Linked DNA regions of Pseudonocardia sediminis. The protein of the gene in region 1 interacts with the protein of each later gene in a pairwise test. Links are inferred from orthologs where the notes say so. Each region holds a gene or a part of one and is shown on either strand. Other genes may lie near its edges. The genes, in order: ndk and EV383_RS07500.

Evidence for each region.
Region 2: the proteins of ndk (region 1) and EV383_RS07500 interact in binary tests that used the Escherichia coli proteins (3 or more experiments, as listed by UniProt). The link is inferred for Pseudonocardia sediminis from one-to-one orthologs.

The regions. Positions count from the first base shown.
Region 1 is NZ_SHKL01000001.1:4,879,991-4,882,814, forward strand. What follows is about bases 145-2,824. They hold ndk (nucleoside-diphosphate kinase), read right to left. Parts: upstream 1,850-2,824; coding sequence 1,439-1,849; downstream 145-1,438. Other genes in these bases: EV383_RS22860 (hypothetical protein), read right to left, coding at 145-788; EV383_RS22865 (GNAT family N-acetyltransferase), read right to left, coding at 870-1,421; EV383_RS22875 (DUF4233 domain-containing protein), read right to left, coding at 1,904-2,341; EV383_RS22880 (bifunctional folylpolyglutamate synthase/dihydrofolate synthase), read right to left, coding at 2,406-2,824. Outside these bases: more of EV383_RS22860, read right to left, coding at 12-144. UniProt on the Escherichia coli protein: Major role in the synthesis of nucleoside triphosphates other than ATP. The ATP gamma phosphate is transferred to the NDP beta phosphate via a ping-pong mechanism, using a phosphorylated active-site intermediate.
Region 2 is NZ_SHKL01000001.1:1,566,719-1,570,052, forward strand. The notes cover bases 1-2,854. They hold EV383_RS07500 (uracil-DNA glycosylase), read left to right. Parts: upstream 1-1,014; coding sequence 1,015-1,695; downstream 1,696-2,854. Other genes in these bases: mnhG (monovalent cation/H(+) antiporter subunit G), read left to right, coding at 1-385; EV383_RS07495 (gamma carbonic anhydrase family protein), read left to right, coding at 456-977; EV383_RS07505 (DUF1707 SHOCT-like domain-containing protein), read left to right, coding at 1,770-2,366; rpmB (50S ribosomal protein L28), read right to left, coding at 2,484-2,675; EV383_RS07515 (DAK2 domain-containing protein), read left to right, coding at 2,844-2,854. In the rest of the region: more of EV383_RS07515, read left to right, coding at 2,855-3,334. UniProt on the Escherichia coli protein: Excises uracil residues from the DNA which can arise as a result of misincorporation of dUMP residues by DNA polymerase or due to deamination of cytosine.

The DNA.
Region 1 (2,824 bases):
GTCCGAGCGCCTCAGCCCAGCGCGACCAGGCCCGGCTGCACCGAACGCGTGATCCGGCGCACGGCCGTCACCAGGACGGTGAGCAGCGCGATGACGGCGACGAGCGTCACCGCGACCGGGCGGTCGTTCGTCGCGATCCCGGCCAGCGCCCAGGCCACGGCACCGGCGAACCCGGCGATGCCGGTGGCCGAGCTGACGACCGAGAGCACGACGACGATCAGCGCCGCGAGCACGACGACGGCCGCGACCTGCGCCAGCACCCCGTCACCGGGGATGCCCGCCCACACGCCGGTGGCCAGGGTGCCCAGCACGACCGCGACCGACACCCAGCCGGTGTAGATCGACACCGGCAGCCGGAACACGATCCGCTCCAGGCGGTTCTGCGCGGGCTCGCGGGACAGGCGCCCGAACACCACGCCCAGCACCACCGTCAGCGCGATCAGCAGGATCTGGGCCGCCAGTGGGTTGTCGTTGCCGAACGCGACGATCCACAGCGGGTTCGCCACCGCGGAGACGGCGAGCCACCAGCCGCAGCGCCGGTGGATCTCGCGCCCGCGCTGCGACGGCAACAGCGCGAAGATCGCGTAGGCCAGGAAGCCCAGGTAGATCAGTCCCCAGATGGAGAACGCCCATCCGGCCGCCAGGAGCGGTGTGTCGTACTGCCGCGCGACCGTCCCGATGTCCTGGCCCCCGAAGGCGGAGACCACGATCTGCAGGACGGCGAGAACCGCCACCACCACGCTGCGGACGAGATCGCGCGAGGTGGGGCGCGGGGTGAGCACCGTCATGGAGAAATGGTGACCCCCCGCGGCCCGATCGGCCATCCGGCGGACGGGGTGAATCCGATCTTGGCCGCTCAGAGACGTGCGTCAGGACAGGCGGCGCCGGAACAGATGCACGGACCGGGCGTCGTCGGCGGACAGGCGCACGCCGTCGGTGAGCACGCCGTACTCCTCCCAGCCGCGCGCGGCGTAGAACGCCGGCAACGACGTCCCGCCGCGGCAGCCCAGCGTCAGCTGCGCCAGGCCCAGTGCCGTGCCCTCGGCGACGGCCGCGTCCAGCAGGACGGTCCCCCAGCCGCGCCCCCGCAGGTCGGGACGGACCATCAGCCGTCCGACCTCGGCCCGGTGCGCCATGATCCCGCTGCCGGGCGTGAGGAACACCGTCCCCGCGAGGCCCGCGTCGTCGGTGAGCGCCAGCATCCGGGCGCGTCCGGCCCGGACGTCGGCGACCGTCGTCGCGGCCAGGGCCCGGATCCCGTCCTCCGGGTCGCCGGCCACGAAGTCGACGGCGCCGCCGGCCGCGGTGACCGCGACCCAGAGCGACCCCAGGTCGTGTGCGATGTCCGGGGCCGGGTCCGGCACCGGGTGCGGCCCGGTCACCGACGACGTGCCGGCGGCCGGGTCCGGGACGGAGTTCACGGTGCTGCCGACAGAGCTCAGAGAGCCGGGAACCAGAGCTTGATCTCCCGGGCGGCCGACTCCGGGGAGTCCGAGCCGTGCACCAGGTTGGAGCCGGTCTCGAGGGCGAGGTCGCCGCGGATGCTGCCCGGCGTCGCCTTCTCCACCGGGTCGGTGCCCCCGGCCACCTGACGCCAGGCCGCGATCGCGCGCGGGCCCTCGACGACGGCGGCCAACACCGGTCCGGAGGTGATGAACTCGAGCAGGGACTCGAAGAACGGCTTGCCGTCGTGCTCGGCGTAGTGCTGGGCGGCCAGCTCACGGTCGACGACGCGCAGGTCGAGGGCGACGAGGCCCAGGCCCTTGCGCTCGATCCGGGAGATCACCTCTCCGACGAGCTTGCGCTCGACACCGTCGGGCTTGACCAGGACGAGAGTGCGTTCAGTCACGCGGAGCAGGGTAGCGACGGGTCGTCGTCGCTCTCCGCACCGGGCCCGTCCCCGTCAGGACTGCTGCGACGGCAGGAGCCCGCGCTCCATCTTGCGACGGACGTCCCAGCGCATCCAGAGCAGGATGCCCCAGACGATCGCGAACACCACGCCCATGATGCCCAGGCCCGTGACCAGCCAGAACCCCGCGACGATCGTGATCACCTGGAGCGCGAGGGCGACGTTGAGCCCGTAGGACTTCCGCTGCAGCCCGCTGGCCAGGATCATCGCCAGCGCGATCAGCAGCATCGTGGTGACCCCGACCGCGGTGGCGCCCTCGCCGAACTTCGGCAGCACCAGCAGGGCCAGCAGCACCACGATCGACTCGAGGATCAGGGTGGCCGCGAAAATGCCGCGGATGCCCTTCATCGGGTCGGTCGCCGGGGGCCGCACGCCACCGGCGCCGTCGTCCGGGCCGGCCGGGTCGTGCTCGTCGTTCGCGGACTCGCTCACGAGTCCTCCTCGCTGGTGGTCGTGTGCGCGGCTGCGCTCCCCCATGGTGCGCCCGCGGGCGCGATCACGCAGGTTCCTTGCCGAACAGGGCACGGGCCTCGCCCGCGGTGACCACGGATCCGGTGACGATCACGCCGACGCCCGAGTCACCGGCCTCCTCGGCCAGCTCCCCCGCCTCCTCGATCGCCGCGCGCAGCAGCGGCTCGACACTGACCCGGTCGGCGCTGAACACCTCGGTGGCCAGGGCGCCCAGGTCGTCCGGGTTCATCGCCCGGGGCGAGCCGTTCGTGGTGACGACGACCTCGTGCAGCACCGGCTCCAGCTCGGTGAGGATGCCGCGGGCGTCCTTGCCCTGCAGCACGCCGATGACCCCGACCAGGCGGGTGAAGCGGAACTCCGACTGCAGTGCCCGCGCCAGCGCCTTGGCCCCGGCCGGGTTGTGCGCCGCGTCGATCAGCACCGTCGGCACGCCCTGCCCGCCCT
Region 2 (3,334 bases), 3.3 Mb from region 1 along the record:
GGAACAGATCCGCGACGTGGCGTGCGCCGTGCTGATGCTCGCCGGTGCGGCGTTCTGCCTGCTCGGGGCGCTCGGGCTGGTACGGCTGCCGGACCTGCCCGCCCGGCTGCAGGCCGCGACGAAACCGCAGACGCTCGGACTGCTGCTGATCCTGCTCGGCACCGCGTTCCGGGTGAGCCCCGAGAGCGCGGTGACACTGCTGCTGGTGGTGCTGTTCCAGGTCGTCACCGCGCCGGTGATCTCGCAGATCGTCGGGCGCTCGGCCTACCGCAGCGGCACCCTCGACCGGTCCCGCCTGATCGTCGACGACCTGACCGCCCAGGTCGAGAGGGACGAGCGCGACGCGGCCGACCGCACGACCACCACCGACCCCGACCGGACCTGACACCGGCGTGCCGCGGTCGGGGAGGGCCACCCGCCGGGCGGCCGGGGAACCGGTTTCGTAGGGTCTGCGTGTGCCTCTGTACGCGCTCGGTGACGTCGAACCCGACATACACCCGGATGCCTACGTGCATCCCGACGCCGTGGTGATCGGCAACGTCACCCTCGGTGCGGAGTCGTCGGTCTGGCCGACGGCGGTGCTGCGCGGCGACGACGGCCGGATCGAGATCGGCGCCCGCACCAGCATCCAGGACGGGTCGATCATCCACACCACGCTGCGCCAGGCGACGATCATCGGCGACGAGGTGACGGTCGGGCACAACGTCCACATCGAGGCGTCCACCGTCGGGAACCGCGTGCTGATCTCGTCCGGCTCGGTGGTGCTCAACGGCTCCGAGATCGGCGAGGGCGCGATCGTCGCCGCGGGTGCGGTCGTCTCGCCGAACGCGGTCGTCCCGCCGTACCGGATGGCGCTCGGCGTCCCGGCTCGGGTGCGGGAGGGGTACGAGGTACCGGAGGACCGCTGGCGGTACGCCGTCGAGTCCTACGTCGCACGAGGCAAGCGGTTCCGTGCGGAACTGCGGAGACTGACCTGAGCGTGGAGCCCGCACGACGCGCACGAATTCTGGAGAACTGATGGCGAAGCCGTTGAACGAGATCGTCGAGGCCGGGTGGGCGCAGGCGCTGGAGCCGGTCGCCCCGGTCGTGGCGCAGATGGGCGAGTTCCTGCGCGAGGAGATCGCGGCGGGGCGTCGCTACCTGCCGGCGGGCGCGAACGTCCTGCGGGCGTTCCAGCAGCCGTTCGACGAGGTCCGCGTCCTGATCATGGGCCAGGACCCGTACCCGACGCCGGGCCACGCGGTCGGGCTGTCGTTCTCGGTGGCGCCGGAGGCGAAGCCGATCCCGCGCTCGCTGTCCAACATCTTCCGCGAGTACTCCGAGGACCTCGGGCACCCGGCGCCGTCCACCGGTGACCTGACGCCGTGGACCGAGCAGGGCGTGCTGCTGCTCAACAGGTGCCTGACCGTCGAGCCCGGCACGCCCGGCTCGCACCGCGACAAGGGCTGGGAGGCGGTCACCGAGCAGGCCATCCGCGCACTGGTCGAGCGCGACGCCGACCCGATGGTGGCGATCCTGTGGGGCCGCGACGCCCGCAACCTGGTTCCGCTGCTCGTCGACGTGCCGATCGTCGAGTCGGCGCACCCGAGCCCGATGTCGGCCGACCGCGGCTTCTTCGGGTCCCGCCCGTTCTCCCGGGCGAACGACCTGCTGGAGGAGATCGGCGGCGACCCCGTCGACTGGAAGCTGCCCTGAGACCTCGACGCCGGGAAGTCCTGTCCGCGTCACGGATCGGTGACGTGACGAGGACGCGTCGGTAGGCTGGCCCGGTGGGTGATCCGGGGGAGCTGCGCATATCCGACGCCGACCGGGAGGTCGCCGCGCAGCGGCTGCACACGGCTCTCGGTGAAGGTCGCATCACGCTCGTCGAGCTGGAGGAACGGCTCGACGTCGTCTACGCGGCCAAGACGTTCGCCCAGCTCCGGCCACCGCTGGCCGACCTGCCCGGGGCCGGTCCGGCGCCCGCCGGCGTCCCGGCCGTCCCGCACGGCCGCCCTCCGGCCGATCGGCTGCACCTGCGTACCGAGATGGGCACCGTCAAGCGCGAGGGCGACTGGCAGGTGCCGGCCGCGATGATGCTGACCACGCACATGGGCTCGATCCACCTGGACCTGTCGACCGCCCGGTCGGTGCCGGCCCGGGTGGACGTGGAGGTCTCGCTGGGCATGGGCTCGGCGACCGTGGTGCTGCCGCACGGCGCCACCGCCGACATCGACGGCGTGCGTGGCTCGTGGGGGACCGTGAAGTCGAAGGTCCCGGCCTCGGCCCCCGGGTCGTCGCCGCACATCGTGTTCACCGGCAAGGTCGGGATGGGCTCGCTGACCGTCCGCGGGCCGCGCCCGGTGTGGATGTCGCTGTTCTCCTGAACCCGTCGGACGCCCTGCCCGTCCGACGCCCGGCCCGTCGCCGGGTCCGGACACGAGAAAGGGCGGTCCCGCCGGGACCGCCCTTCGTCGTACACCCGGCACTGCCGGGCGGCCCGCTCAGGTGCGGACGACCTTGCCCGCCTTGAGGCAGGAGGTGCAGGCGTTGAGACGCTTGCGGTTCCCACCGTTCAGGCTGGCGCGAACGGTCTGGATGTTCGGGTTCCAGCGACGGTTCGTGCGGCGGTGCGAGTGCGAGACGGACATGCCGAAGCCCGGACCCTTGCCACAGACGTCGCAGACGGCAGCCACGTCGGACACTCCTCTGATTGACGATCTGGTCAGGTGTTGCTCGAGACCAAGCCCGGCGATGCCGGGGCTCGGCCTCCCAGTCTAACGATCCCGGTCCCGCGACCGCAGGCGGGTCGGCGGCGGCGCCCCGGCCCGGGTGAGGGCGGCGGTGACCTAGGCTCGACGCCCGTGGCCCCGTCGTTCGACTCCGAGCTGCTGCGCCGCTGGATCGACGCGGCGACCCGCAGCCTGTCACGGCACCGGGCGGAGATCGACCGGATCAACGTGTTCCCGGTCCCCGACGGCGACACCGGATCGAACATGCTGCTCACGGTGCAGGCCGCGCTGCGGGCACTGGATCCGGCCCGCCCGCCCACCACCGACGGCCGGGGGACCTCCGGCGACGCGCAGGCGGACGTCGTCCCGGCCGACGGGGTGGCCTCCGGTGCCGCGGCCCCGGATCTTGGACCGGCCGGCGCCGCGGACGGCTCCGACACCCCGGCGACGGCGGCGGCCCTGGCCCGCGGCGCGCTGCGCGGGGCGCGCGGCAACTCCGGGCTGATCCTCACCCAGCTCCTGCGCGGGATCAGCGACGAGCTGGCGGCGCGGACGACCCCGGACCGCCGGGCCGCGTCCGCCGCGGGCGGGGCGTTGTTCGCCTCGGCCCTGCGGCGCTCGGC